3 regions of the Bradyrhizobium sp. CCBAU 45394 genome follow, and region 2 is predicted to be linked to each of the others. Evidence: predicted binding sites of a transcription regulator. Region 2 holds the regulator's gene; each other region holds the start of a gene.
What was found. Region 2 encodes LexA, which represses DNA repair genes until DNA is damaged. Its sites were predicted from a motif close to TGTTCNNNNTGTGTTCNG; they were not measured.

Region 1 (2,266 bases), on a different contig from region 2:
TCGAAAGCCTGCTGGAAATTGCCGTTGTCGGCGAGCGCGCGGCCGTAGCCGGCGAGCAGCGCCTTGTTGCGGGGATGGCCGAGCACGGCCTGCTCGAGCACCGCGACCGCCTGGGCGCTCTGCCCGCTCTCGCGCAACGCCTTGCCGTAGTCGAGCGCGACGTTGGGATCGCTGGGCTTGGCGCGATAACGCTCGCGCAATGCGTCCATGTCCGGCTTGCCGTCAGCCTTGCTCGCGGCTTCCGACTTGCCGCCGAGCGCGCCGGTGATGTCCTCGATGCCAGTGGTCTGACAGCCGCCGAGGGCAAGGATCACAAGCGCGGACAGCAGATATCTCGCCGGGCGAGAGGCAAGGGACAAACGCTTGGACATACTCTGATCACTCGGCGACTGATCAGGGATGCTTACCGATTAACGCTAAATTCCCGTTAAGGACGTGAGCCCCGCAGTCTAATCGGTGAACTCGGCGCCGAACTCGCACCCGATGCGCCAGCGCAGGCGGCACTGGCGGGAATAGTCCGGCGCGAAGATGATGGTGAATTGCGGCGGCACTTCCAGGAATTCCGCCACGACTTTCACGCCCCCGTCCGAGATATCGGTAATCGTGCAATCTCGCGGCAGCGAGCCCGCGCCAAAGTGAATCTTGGCGAGCCGGCTGCACACCCGACGTTCGCTTCTCCGGCGATTTGCAAGCATTTTGATTGTTCACTTGTTAGATCACGGCCCATCCCGCAGCCCTAGGAGTAGCGGACATTCGTTGGGATGTGCTGAGGACAGAAGCTTGCATTCGAGGCGTAGTGTCCGCGTCCTGTTTACGATTGGTTAGGGCTTCCGCGGCGCCGGGCGTGTTCCCGTATTGTTCTTGCGGAGGGTGGCCGGCTCTGCTACCCTCGATTGTGCAAGAGGGCAGGCTGGTTCGGCATGGTTCAACGGGTTTCTACCGTCGCCTTTGAGGGGATCGAGGCCCGCGCGGTCGACGTGCAAGTGCAGGTCGCGCCGGGCCTGCCGGCCTTTGCCATCGTCGGCCTGCCGGACAAGGCGGTGTCCGAGGCGCGCGAGCGGGTCCGCTCGGCGCTGATCGCCTCGGGCCTGGCGCTGCCGGCGCGGCGGATCATCGTCAATCTGGCCCCCGCCGATCTGCCCAAGGAAGGCAGCCATTACGACCTGCCGATCGCACTCGGGCTGATGGCGGCAATCGGCGCGATTCCGCCGGATGCGCTGACCGGCTTCACCGTGCTCGGCGAGCTCGGCCTCGACGGCTCGATCGCGCCTGTGGCCGGCGTTCTTCCCGCCGCGATCGGCGCCAATGTGCGCGAGGAAGGCTTGATCTGTCCGGCCGCCTGCGGCTCCGAAGCGGCCTGGGCGAGCCCGGACATCCAGATCATCGCCGCACAATCGCTGATCCAGATCGCCAACCACTTCAAGGGCACGCAGGTGCTGTCGCGGCCCTCGCCGAAAGTGCACGAGGCCGCCGCCTCAAAGCTCGACCTGCGCGACATCAAGGGCCAGGAAAGCGCCAAGCGGGCGCTGGAGATCGCGGCCGCCGGCGGACATCACCTGTTGATGATCGGCGCACCCGGCGCCGGCAAGTCGATGCTGGCGGCGCGCCTGCCCTCGATCCTGCCGCCGCTGTCGCCGGGCGAGCTGCTCGAGGTCTCGATGATCGCCTCCGTCGCCGGCGAGATCGAAGGCGGTGCGCTGACTGCGCGGCGCCCGTTCCGCTCGCCGCATCATTCCGCCAGCATGGCCGCGCTCACCGGTGGCGGCATGCGCGCAAAACCCGGCGAGATCTCGCTCGCGCATCAGGGCGTGCTGTTCCTCGACGAGCTGCCGGAGTTCGATCCGCGCGTGCTGGATTCGCTGCGCCAGCCGCTGGAGAACGGCGAGGTCTCGGTGTCCCGCGCCAATCATCGCGTCACCTACCCTGCCCGCTTCATGCTGGTCGCGGCGATGAATCCCTGCCGCTGCGGCAACGCCTTCGAGCCCGGCTATGCCTGCAAGCGCGGCCGCATCGATCGCTGCACCGGCGACTACCAGGCGCGCATCTCGGGGCCCTTGATGGACCGCATCGATTTGCGCATCGAGGTCCCGGCGGTGACCGCGGCCGACCTGATCCTGCCGCCGCCGGCGGAGGGATCGGCCGAGGTCGCCGCACGCGTGGCGGCGGCGCGCGACATCCAGCTTGCGCGTTACGCGGATATCGGCCTGCCGAATGTCCGCACCAATGCCGAGGCGCCGGCCTCGGTGCTGGAAGACATCGCCAAGCC
Region 2 (2,266 bases):
CAGGCTGTAGTCACACATCGGGTGCTCCTCATTCAGGGATAGCGACCCGCGCCTCCTTCGGAGGCACTGGCCTCTATCAGAGTGGAAGCATGTTAGCGTCTTCTTGGTTGTAGGCAAATCTGCGGCTTGGGTCCGCAGGCTGCCATCACAATATCTTTTTCAAATGCCTCAGGAACAAAAACCGCTTCCGTGCATTTGGCGTGCGTCTCCGTCAGCGACCAGCAGGTGCCGACCAGCCCGAATATTGCCAGGCGGGTTGCGACGGCTGCGCGACGGCGTTGCGGGCATTGCGCAATTGCTCGCTCGTCGTCTGCGTTGCCTTGCGGGCATGGTGCGACTGCGCGGCGAAGGCTTGCGATGCCGACGCGGATGCTGCGATCAGCGCCACCGTGACGGTGCTCAAAACGATCTTGCGCATTGATTGCCTCCTCGATCTCCAGGGCCACGAAGCGATGAGGGCTTCGTGCGGCGTCGCGAGGATGTAGCGCTAGAGAGGGGCCGGATAATCTGAGCAAAACCAGAAAGACTATCCAGCCGGAGCGGACAATCGTCCGCTCCAATCGTCAACGACGCGGGTCGCCAACCGGCGGGCCGCGCTTAGGTGATTGCTTGAGCATGATCTCCGCGCAAGCGCGTCCTGCGCTTGTCGCGAGGGAAAACCGCTGCGCACTTTGCGCTAACGCGGCCCTCCAGTCCGGATCACGCTCAGTACTTCCGGTATAGGCCGATCAGCTTGCCCTGAATCTTCACTCGGTTGGGCGGCAGGATGCGGACCTCATAGGCCGCATTGGCGGGCTCGAGCGCGATCGAGGCGCCGCGGCGGCGGAAGCGCTTCAGCGTCGCTTCCTCGTCGTCGATCAGCGCCACCACGATGTCGCCGGTGTCGGCGCTCTCATTGCGCTGGATCAGCGCCATGTCGCCGTCGAGGATGCCGGCTTCGACCATCGAGTCGCCGCGCACTTCGAGCGCGTAGTGCTCGCCCGAGCCGAGCATGTCGGGCGGTACGCTGATGGTGTGGCTGCGGGTCTGCAACGCTTCGATCGGCGTGCCGGCCGCGATGCGGCCCATCACCGGCACCGCGACGGGGCGTTCGCCCTCGTCCGCGCTGGAGCTCGCTCGCACCTTGCCGAGATTGCCCTCGATGACGCTCGGCGTGAAGCCACGGCGGTTGCCAGCGGCGGCCTGCAGCTCGGGCAGCTTGATCACCTCGATCGCGCGGGCCCGGTTGGGCAGGCGCCGGATGAAGCCGCGCTCCTCCAGTGCGGTGATCAGGCGATGGATGCCCGACTTCGAGCGCAGGTCGAGCGCGTCCTTCATCTCGTCGAAGGAGGGCGGCACACCGCTTTCCTTCAAACGCTCGCTGATGAATCGCAGAAGCTCGTATTGTTTGCGCGTTAACATCTCGACCAAATCCCCCGGTTGATGTCGTTCGATTCCGAGACGGTGAATTCAGCGGCGAGCCGCCAGATGCTCGAAACAAATCATGAACGGACACTATATGTTCGATATGTGTTCCGCAACTGCTTAATTTACCGTGAACGCGACAAAGTTCGCGGAACGCGCAGGACCAGTGCGTTCAGGCGGGCAGTCGCAGCACCTCGCAAGGCGCGCCTGCCTCGGCCTTCGGCGCGAACGGCGCGCGCACGAGAAGTGCCTGCGCCGCAGCGAGATTCGCAAGCAGCGAGGAATCCTGATGATTGACGGGAAGGGCGACAAGCATGCCGTCGTCGCGCCGCTCCAGGCGCGCACGAAGATAGTCCTCGCGCTGGTCATTGGCGCCGACATCGCGGCCGAGCACGGCGCGCTCGCGACGATGGTGAATCACGGCGCGGCCCGACAGGGCGCGAATCAACGGCACCATGAACAGGAAGCCGCACACATAGGACGACACGGGATTGCCGGGCAGGCCGATCACCCCCATCGCCCCTAGCCGGCCGTGCATCATCGGCTTGCCCGGCCGCATCGCGATCTTCCAGAACGCCATCGCAATGCCTTCGGCCTTCAGCGCCTGCTGGACCAGATCGTGGTCGCCGACCGAGGCGCCGCCGATCGTGATCAGGATGTCGGCGCCGCTCTCTCGGGCACGGCGGATGCCGGCTGTGGTGGCCTCCAGCGTATCGGCGGCAACGCCGAGGTCGATGGTATCTGCGCCCTCCTGGCGGGCGAGGGCGTGCAGGGCATAGCCGTTGGAATAGACGATCTGGCCGGGGCCCGGCGTGGTGCCCGGCATCACCAGCTCGTCGCCGGTGGCGAGGATCGCGACCTT
Region 3 (2,266 bases), on a different contig from region 2:
CGTCAGCACGGGAACGCCGAGTCTTCGCGCGGCTTCCTCGACCGGGGTCGGCTGCAACTGCAGGCCGCGCCGCCCGCCCGGCTTCGGCGCGCGGGTATAGACGGCCACGATCTCATGGCCATGCGCGACGAGCTCGAGCAGCGTCGGCACGGAGAAATCGGGCGTGCCCATGAAGATCAGGCGAAGGGGCATCGGAAAAACCTGCGAGGAACGTGATCCAATTACGGTCATTCCGGGGCGGCTCGAAGAGCCGAACCCGGAATCTCGAGATTCTCAGGTGCGCAATTGCGCACCATAGTTCGATGCTGCGCATCGCCCCGGAATGACGGAGAACCTCACTCCGCGCGCTTGGCGGCTTTCTCGAACTTCTTCAGCACGCGGTCGCGCTTCAGCTTCGACAGATAGTCGACGAACAACACGCCGTTGAGGTGGTCGATCTCGTGCTGGATGCAGGTGGCGTAGAGGCCTTCGGCGTCCTCCTCGTGCACCTTGCCGTCGAGATCGGTGAAGCGCACGCGCACCTTCGCAGGCCGCTCGACCTCCTCGTAATATTCGGGGATCGACAGGCAGCCTTCCTCGTAGACCGACAATTCCTCGGACGAGGCGATGACTTCCGGATTGATGAAGACGCGCGGCTCCGGCTTGGTCTCGCCGTTCTCGTCGCGCTTGGCGAGGTCCATGGTGATCAGCCGCAGCGGCTGGGCGATCTGGATCGCCGCCAACCCGATGCCGGGCGCGTCGTACATGGTCTCGAACATGTCGTCGGCAAGCTTGCGGATCTCCGTCGTGACCTTCTCGATCGGCTTGGAGACCAGACGCAGCTGCTTGTCGGGCAGGATGATGATTTCTCTGAGGGCCATGGCGGGCGATTTAAGCCGGGCGCGACAAGCGGTCAATGAGGCCCGGAACGCGTTAACGATCCGCTAACCATAAAACTTCAGCTTTTGTTAACCATAAAAATTAACGGGGCATTTACCATAAATGTTCGCTATTCGTTCGTGCCAGCAGCCGAATCGGCTAGAAGGACAGGCATGAACGAGATCATTTTCGTGGCTGGCGACTGGCCGGTGCGCACGATCGACGCGCTGATCGGCTTCGGCGTCCTGGTCCTCATCCTGCTGGTTGTGATCGCCGTGGTCATTGCACGCTCGGGGCGGCGCGGGGCGGAACTCGCGATGGCCAATGCGATCCGCGCCGACGAGCTCGAGGAGCGCATCAGCCAGATGCTGCACGCCCAGAGCGAGGCTTCGGGCCGGGTCGATGCCATGACCCAGGCGCTGGCCGGCCGCCAGGCCGAGATGGCACGGGCGGTCAACGAGCGGCTGGATTCGGTCACCCATCGCGTCGGCCAGTCCATGGAGCACTCGACCCGCAACACCATGGAGAGCCTGCACGCCCTGCACGAGCGGCTCGGCATCATCGACAACGCGCACAAGAACCTCACCGACCTCACCACGCAGGTGACGACCTTGCGCGACGTGCTCGCCAACAAGCAGTCGCGCGGCGCCTTCGGCCAGGCCCGGATGGAGGCGATCGTCCAGGACGGCTTGCCGAAGGGCGCCTACGAGTTCCAGTTCACGCTCTCGACCGGCAAGCGGCCGGACTGCGTCGTGTTCCTGCCCGACCAGCGCCCGCTCTGCATCGATGCGAAGTTTCCGCTCGAGGCGATGACCGCGCTGCACGACGCCCGCACCGACGAGGAGAAGCGCATCGCCACGCAGCGGCTGCGCGGCGACGTGATGAAGCATGTCAGCGACATCGCGGAAAAATATCTCGTCACCGGCGAGACCCAGGAGATGGCACTGATGTTCGTGCCGTCGGAATCGGTCTACGCCGAGATCCATGACGGCTTCGACGACGTGATCCAGAAGGCCTATCGCGCCCGCGTCGTGCTGGTGTCGCCCTCGCTGCTGATGCTGGCGATCCAGGTGATGCAGCAGATCATGAAGGACGCGCGCATGCGCGATGCCGCCGACCAGATCCGCACCGAGGTCATCAAGCTCGGCGACGATCTCGGCCGCTTGCGCGACCGCGTGCTGAAGCTCCAGAAGCATTTTGCCGACGTGAACGAGGACGTCCGCCAGGTGCTGATCTCCGCCGACAAGATCGAGAAGCGCGCGGGGCGGATCGAGGAGCTGGATTTCAGCAAGGCGGACGCGCCCGCGGAGGGCCCGCACCTGGTGGCGACGGGCGCGGCCGAGTTGTTCCCGAGGAAGCTCCAGGCGGGGGAGTAGATTTTTTAGCACACTGTCATGCCCCGCGAAGG

Region 1: the regulator LexA is predicted to act here: its motif matches at 846-863, upstream of WN73_RS28925 (YifB family Mg chelatase-like AAA ATPase).
Region 3: the regulator LexA is predicted to act here: its motif matches at 983-1,000, upstream of WN73_RS17400 (DNA recombination protein RmuC).

What each region holds. Positions count from the first base shown of each region.
Region 1 covers NZ_LBIX01000171.1:203,503-205,768, forward strand. Annotated here, with positions in the region: gene WN73_RS28915 (tetratricopeptide repeat protein) at 1-371, opposite strand, end outside; gene WN73_RS28920 (PilZ domain-containing protein) at 450-695, opposite strand; gene WN73_RS28925 (YifB family Mg chelatase-like AAA ATPase) at 921-2,266, shown strand, end outside.
Region 2 covers NZ_LBIX01000158.1:46,568-48,833, reverse strand. Annotated here, with positions in the region: gene WN73_RS18370 (hypothetical protein) at 1-18, opposite strand, end outside; gene WN73_RS18365 (hypothetical protein) at 212-418, opposite strand; gene lexA (transcriptional repressor LexA) at 706-1,401, opposite strand; gene WN73_RS18355 (molybdopterin molybdotransferase MoeA) at 1,577-2,266, opposite strand, start outside.
Region 3 covers NZ_LBIX01000156.1:18,800-21,065, reverse strand. Annotated here, with positions in the region: gene fmt (methionyl-tRNA formyltransferase) at 1-192, opposite strand, end outside; gene def (peptide deformylase) at 336-860, opposite strand; gene WN73_RS17400 (DNA recombination protein RmuC) at 1,032-2,234, shown strand.